Regions from separate parts of the Eubacterium segne genome, predicted to be linked through region 3. Evidence: predicted binding sites of a transcription regulator. Region 3 holds the regulator's gene; each other region holds the start of a gene.
What was found. The regulator HrcA, encoded in region 3, represses chaperone genes, less so after heat shock. The targets are predictions, from matches to a motif close to TGTTAGCACTCNNNNNNNNNGAGTGCTAACA.

Region 1 (2,278 bases), on a different contig from region 3:
TAGGGAATTTTGTCTGTTGTTTCTTCCCTGCCTGTTTCCTCTTGAATAAATATTGTTGTTTTTTGGTACTTTATAAGGTTTGTATGACATATAAAAGCCTCACTATTAATAAAAAATAAAAGCTCCTGGCGTGACTCGAACACGTGACCTGCTCATTACGAGTGAGCTGCTCTACCAACTGAGCTACAGAAGCGTCTAAACAATGATATTATACATAGTTAAAATATAAATGTAAAGTTTAAAATTACATTTACTTTACATTTTACCACATTATAATAAGTATTTTTCTTTAACATTCTTGATGTGAAGTATTTTGTCTGCTATAATTTTTTTATGATTAGTTTTAAAGTAAATGATATAAATAATTTTATGCAGCATCTTTTAGTTAAGGAGACTTTTGATAATTATTTATTATGCGAAGGACAAATTGATACTTCTAATTCGTTCTCCCTTAACGGACGGATAAATGCGGCTTTTTATGATTCTAATGAACTTGAAGCAAAAATAAATGACTTTGTATATTGGAAGGATATTAAACATATATGCTTTGAAATCATAAAAGGTAAAAAAGTTCCAACTAAAATGAAGCTGGTATTTTCTCTTGCCAAGGAATATCATGGCAAAATTCTAGACGCCTCCGGTATGGATATGGATTTACACCAAATAGGCGGACTGTACATACATATTTTATATGAAAATAATACATTAGAAGTTATAACAGGCACTTCCATTAATGTTTTCACCATGGATAAAACATTAGATCATTATTGGGATAAAATGGTTCTTACCTTTTTTAACAATTATTTTTCCTGTGATGAAAACTAATTTTTTCTAAAATGTTAACAAATAGTAAACTTTTAGCACTCGTTTGAAGCGAGTGCTAATTTTGTATTGACTTTTTATTTTTGTGCGTTAAAATTGACTTTATTGAGAAGGATTACTTCTCTTTTTAGATTTGAAATAAAATATTTTTATATAAGGAGTGATTAATAATGGCAAAAACAGGAAGTTTATCTATTAATAGCGAAAACATATTTCCTATTATTAAGAAATGGCTGTACTCTGACCATGACATTTTTTTCAGAGAATTAGTATCAAACGGATGTGATGCGATTACCAAATTAAAGAAATTGGATATGATGGGTGAAACAGAAATCGCTGATGACGAAGAGCTTAAGGTTCAGGTTATTGTAAATCCTAATGAAAAAACCATCACTTTTATTGATAACGGTATCGGTATGACGGAGGATGAAGTTGATGAATATATTAACCAGATTGCCTTTTCAGGTGCTGAAGCTTTCCTTGAACAGTACAAGGACAAAACATCTGATGACCAGATTATAGGACATTTTGGTTTAGGCTTCTACTCTGCTTTTATGGTTGCCGACAGAGTTACAATTGATACATTATCTTACAAGAAGGATGCTAAGGCTGTATTGTGGGATTGTGAAGACGGAACCGAATTTAACATGAGTGAATCTGACAAAACAACCCGTGGCACAAAGATTACTCTTTACTTAAATGAAGACAGTGTAGAATTTGCCAACATGTACAGAGCCCGTGAAGTTTTGGATAAATATTGCTCATTTATGCCTGTGGAAATATTCTTATCTGACGAAACTGCAGAGCCTGAATATGAAACAATTGACGAATCAGAATTAACAGAAAAAGATACTGTTATTGAACATATTGTAGAGCCGGCTAAAACTGAAGAAAAAGAAAAGGAAGACGGTACTAAGGAGACTGTAGAGGTTGAACCTGAAAAGAAAAAAGTTAAGGTTTTGAAGCGTCCGGTAAGTATCAGTGACACTACTCCTCTTTGGACAAAACATCCAAATGAATGTAGTGATGAAGAATATCGTGCATTTTATCATAAGGTTTTCATGGATTATAAGGAACCTTTATTCTGGATTCATTTAAATATGGATTATCCATTTAATTTGAAAGGTATTTTATACTTCCCTAAGATTAACATGGAATACGAATCCATAGAAGGCACTATTAAACTTTACAACAATCAGGTATTTATCGCCGATAATATTAAAGAGGTGATTCCTGAATTTTTAATGCTTTTAAAGGGTGTTATTGATTGTCCTGATCTTCCACTTAACGTTTCACGTTCTGCTTTGCAAAATGATGGTTTCGTTAAAAAGATTTCAGACTACATTACTAAGAAAGTTGCTGATAAATTATCCGGTATGTGTAAAACCGATAAGGAAAATTATGAGAAATACTGGGATGACATTAGTCCCTTCATTAAATACGGCTGCTTAAAAGA
Region 2 (2,278 bases), on a different contig from region 3:
AATATATCCTCTGTCAAACTGCATACCTTCAACAAGGTCTAATTCAGTTTTCATTGTTTTTGACTCTTCTATTGTAATAACGCCATCGTTAGAAACCTTTTCCATGGCATCTGCTACCATGTTACCAACTTCCTCATCACCGGCAGAAATAGCTGCAACCTTTGCAATCTGTTCCTTTCCTGTTACAACACTGCTCATATCAGCAATAGCATCAACTGCTACATCTGTTGCTTTCTTCATTCCTTTTCTTAAAATAATAGGATTAGCACCGGCAGCTAAGTTCTTCATTCCGGCATTAATCATTGCCTGAGCTAAAACTGTAGCTGTTGTTGTACCGTCACCTGCTACATCGTTTGTTTTAGTAGCAACTTCCTTTACAAGCTGTGCTCCCATGTTTTCAAATGAATCGTCAAGTTCTATTTCCTTTGCAATTGTTACGCCATCATTTGTAATAAGTGGTGCGCCAAAAGATTTATCAAGAACAACGTTTCTTCCTTTTGGTCCTAATGTAACCTTTACTGTATTTGCTAACTGGTTTACACCTGCTTCAAGAGCAGTTCTGGCTTCAGCGCCATATTTTATTTCCTTTGCCATATTAATTACCTCCAAAATTATTCAACGATTGCAAGAATATCTGACTGTTTTACAATTATATATTCTTCATCATCTAATTTAACTTCATTGCCTGCATACTTTGAAAAGATAACCATATCTCCAGGCTTAACATTCATAACAACTTCTTTACCGTCTACAACTCCACCGGGACCTACAGCAATAACTTCTGCCTGCTGTGGCTTCTCCTGAGATGTACTTGTCAATATAATTCCTGATTTTGTTTTTTCTTCCGGAGTAGACTGCTTTAAAACTACTCTATCTGCTAATGGTATTAATTTCATTTTTTAACCTCCATAATAACATTTCTTGTTAGCACTCCACATATATGAGTGCTAATCAACTAACAATAATAGTAACACTTTTTTTGATTAATGCAATACCTAATGTTATATTTTTACAATTTATTAACAAAATAAATATTCTATTCATTTTTGTTTTTTCCAACTTTATTATCTCTTCCAAAACAAAACAGATATTGTTGTGCGTAGCCACCATATTCTCCATATAATTCCTTAGCACATTTTCCTATTATCTCCTTTGAGGTATCTTTTCCGTTAAAATATAAAGTCTCCATAATTCTTTTTATCCACACATCAATAGGAAATGCCTGCCTGTATCCCAACGAAAAAAGCATTACGCAGTTAGCAACTTTTTCACCAACTCCCTTTATTTCCATTAGTTTCTTTCTGGCATCTTCCTCCTTTAACATTCTAATTTCTTTTTCGTTTATGATGCCTGTAGAAAGCTTCTTAACTGCGTCTGACAAATAAGGTGCCCTAAAACCTGTTTTCATTTCCCTGAAATCTGCCTCGGTAATATTGCTTAACTGTTTCATATTAGGAAAGGAATAGTATTTTTCTCCATTTACCTCCCCTAAATAGTCACCAAAATTCTCACTGATTGTTTTCACAATATGTTTTATATGGGGAATCTGCTTATTTTGGGAAATTATAAAGGATATTAATGTTTCCACAAACTCCTGATTAAGAATCCTTACGCCGTTTTTTTCTTTTATCGCAGGCTCTAAGGTTTCATCACTTTTCAGAAGAAACTCCTTAATTTTTTCATAATCTCTGTTTAAATCAAAGTATGGTATCCATATATTTTCAACTTCCTTAATTGTTTTATTAAGAAAAACAAGGTTGTTATCCTTTTCCATTATATGTAAAAGCCTGCCATAGGCTACTACAACATAATCCTGTTCATCCTGTTTATAAAATCTGAAGCATTGTCCACATTCTAAGGTCTGCTGTAAATCAAAATCACTAATTTCCTTTATTATTATATTATTTTTATCCTTCAGTATTCTCATATTACATCCTTTATATTAATTCAAATTTTTTTAATGCCTCATATATTCCACCCTTATCAAAGTCAGAAGTATGATACTTTGTAGCTTCCTTTATGGCATCATCACTATTTCCCATGGCACAGCCATACTTAACATATTTTAGCATGTCAATGTCATTTAAACTGTCACCGAAAGCATATGTGTTTTCCCATGGAATGTTTAATGCTTTAATTAATTTTTCAATTCCCACAGCTTTATTATATCCCTTTGGAACTAACTCCAATAAACTATGCTGATGAGATATAATGGTGTAATCATTTTCAAATTCCTTTATCATTCCCTCAGGATTACTGTGATTAGTAAATAATGCAC
Region 3 (2,278 bases):
TTCTCCACCTTCCATAACAGCTACACATGAGTTTGTTGTTCCTAAATCAATACCAATAATCTTTCCCATTTTATTTTCCTCCTAAAATAACATAAAACTTTAGTTAATTTGCAACTTTTACCATACTGTGTCTAATAACAGTATCTCTATATTTATAGCCTTTCTGCAGTTCCTGAGAAACAATGTTTTCACCAAGTTCATCGTTTTCCTCATGCATTACTGCATTGTGAAGGTCAGAGTCAAATTCCTTTCCTTCGGCTTCAATAGCTGTAACTCCCATTTCATCAAGAGTTGAAAGTAATTGTTTATAAATAAGATTCATTCCCTGTCCTACAGGTGACTCTAAATCTTCTTCACTAAGTGCTGCAACTCCTCTTTCAAAGTTGTCTACTATAGGAAGTATCTTCTCTATAATAGATTTGGCACCTGTTTCAAACATTGCTGCCTTTTCCTTTTCGCTTCGGCTTCTGAAGTTTTGGAACTCTGCAAATAATCTCTGGTACTTATCATTAAGTTCCTCTATCTGCTGGTCTTTTTTGTCCTTCTTCTTTAAGCCACGCTTTTTTTTCTTATCAGGATTTTCATTCTTGTCTGATGCCTCCTGTTTTTCCTCTGCCACATCCTGTGATTTTGCATCCTGTGACTTTTCTTCTTTTTTAGATTCTTCCTTTACTTTCTCTGTAGTTTCTTCATTTGCCACATCTTTTTCAAGGTTCTCATCTAAATCTTTATTTTCCTTTTGCATCGGATAATCATCCTTTCTTAAAACTTTATACTAATTATCATCTTTAAAAGTCTCACTTAACTGTTCTTTAACAGTTCTTAAAGTTTCAACAACCTTTTCGTAGTCCATTCGCTTCGGTCCTATAATACCGATAGTTCCTTTAAATCCATCTTCAAGCTCGTATGTTGCCGTGACAACGCTACAATCCTTCATGGACTTAACCGGGCTCTCACTACCTATATATACCTGAATGCCTGTTTCCTCATCACTTTCATTAATAAGTTCTGTCAGCTGTGACTTTTCTTCTAATGTTGTAAGTAACTGGCTGGCTCTTTCCTTATCACTAAGCTCAGGATATTTAAAAATATTAGTGGCACCTGATGTGTAAATCTTCATCTGTGCCTCTGTAGCAATAGCTTCCGTAATGGTCTTTAACACTTCATTAACCAATCCCTCAAGTTCTCCTGCCTGAGATGTTAATGTGGAAATAACTCCTAAGTTGATTTCCTCTAATGACAAACCTGCCAAAACAGTGTTAAGTGCCACATTCAATCTCACTATCATTTCCTGACTAATCTGCTGTGTAGTCTTTATAATTCTGTTAACTACGTGATTCTTGTCAGAAACAACAGTGCATAACAACTGATTTTCATCAATTACTGATAATTGAACAAACTTGATTTTATTCTCCTGAGACTTCGGTGCGGATACCATGGTGGCATAATTGGTATTATTTGCTAATACCTTTGCCATATTTTGAAGTAATGTCTCAACCTTATCAACCTTCTCAATTAACAAATCTTCTTTTTCAGTTACCTTCTTTTCTCTTTCATCTAACTCAGACATCTTATCCTTTAAGATATTGTCCACATAAAATCTGTAACCCTTATCTGTAGGAATACGTCCTGCCGATGTATGGGGCTGGATAATGTATCCCATCTCTTCTAAGTCAGACATTTCATTTCTAATGGTAGCTGAACTTAAATTCAAATCAGTGTTCTTGGAAATGGTTCTGGAACCTACCGGCTCGCCTGTTTCTAAGTAGCTTCTGATGATAGCATCTAAAATCTTTTCTTTTCTATCACTAAGTTCCATAAGCATCTCCTTTCTTTGATTTATTAGCACTCATTAGTTTCGAGTGCTAATATTTCATCTGACACTAAAATATCACTATCAAAGTACTTTGTCAACAATTTTATTAAAAAAGATTTGTTAATAAATTGTAAACATTTTTAACGCCACTATTTTAAGTTTTTCTTCTATTATAATAATGCACATTACCAATATATCTTAAAACTATAAAATTAATTTATATTTTTATATTGATTGTAGTGGAATCATGTGTTATTCTACTACCTATTGCAATTAATTATTGTGATTATTTTATACAGTTATTTATTGCTGTTTTTATTTAAATTATTTAATGAGATGAGGTTATTTTAATGGTTGCGGAAGGAAAACAGACTTTTAGAACAAAATATTTTGGCGACAAAGCTTTTTACAAAATGATTATGGCTATTGCACTGCCTATTGTTATTCAAAATCTTCTTACTA

Region 1: a site for HrcA is predicted at 856-886, ahead of htpG (molecular chaperone HtpG). Genes of this name have one in related genera too.
Region 2: a site for HrcA is predicted at 923-953, ahead of H8S00_RS04495 (co-chaperone GroES). Genes of this name have one in related genera too.

What each region holds. Positions count from the first base shown of each region.
Region 1 is NZ_JACOOZ010000003.1:191,614-193,891, forward strand. It holds gene H8S00_RS05580 (hypothetical protein) at 1-90, opposite strand, end outside; tRNA gene H8S00_RS05585 (tRNA-Thr) at 121-193, opposite strand; gene H8S00_RS05590 (DUF5721 family protein) at 334-825, shown strand; gene htpG (molecular chaperone HtpG) at 993-2,278, shown strand, end outside.
Region 2 is NZ_JACOOZ010000003.1:12,146-14,423, forward strand. It holds gene groL (chaperonin GroEL) at 1-594, opposite strand, end outside; gene H8S00_RS04495 (co-chaperone GroES) at 612-896, opposite strand; gene H8S00_RS04500 (DNA-3-methyladenine glycosylase family protein) at 1,037-1,927, opposite strand; gene H8S00_RS04505 (Cof-type HAD-IIB family hydrolase) at 1,938-2,278, opposite strand, start outside.
Region 3 is NZ_JACOOZ010000002.1:190,727-193,004, forward strand. It holds gene dnaK (molecular chaperone DnaK) at 1-69, opposite strand, end outside; gene grpE (nucleotide exchange factor GrpE) at 104-745, opposite strand; gene hrcA (heat-inducible transcriptional repressor HrcA) at 776-1,819, opposite strand; gene H8S00_RS03270 (MATE family efflux transporter) at 2,167-2,278, shown strand, end outside.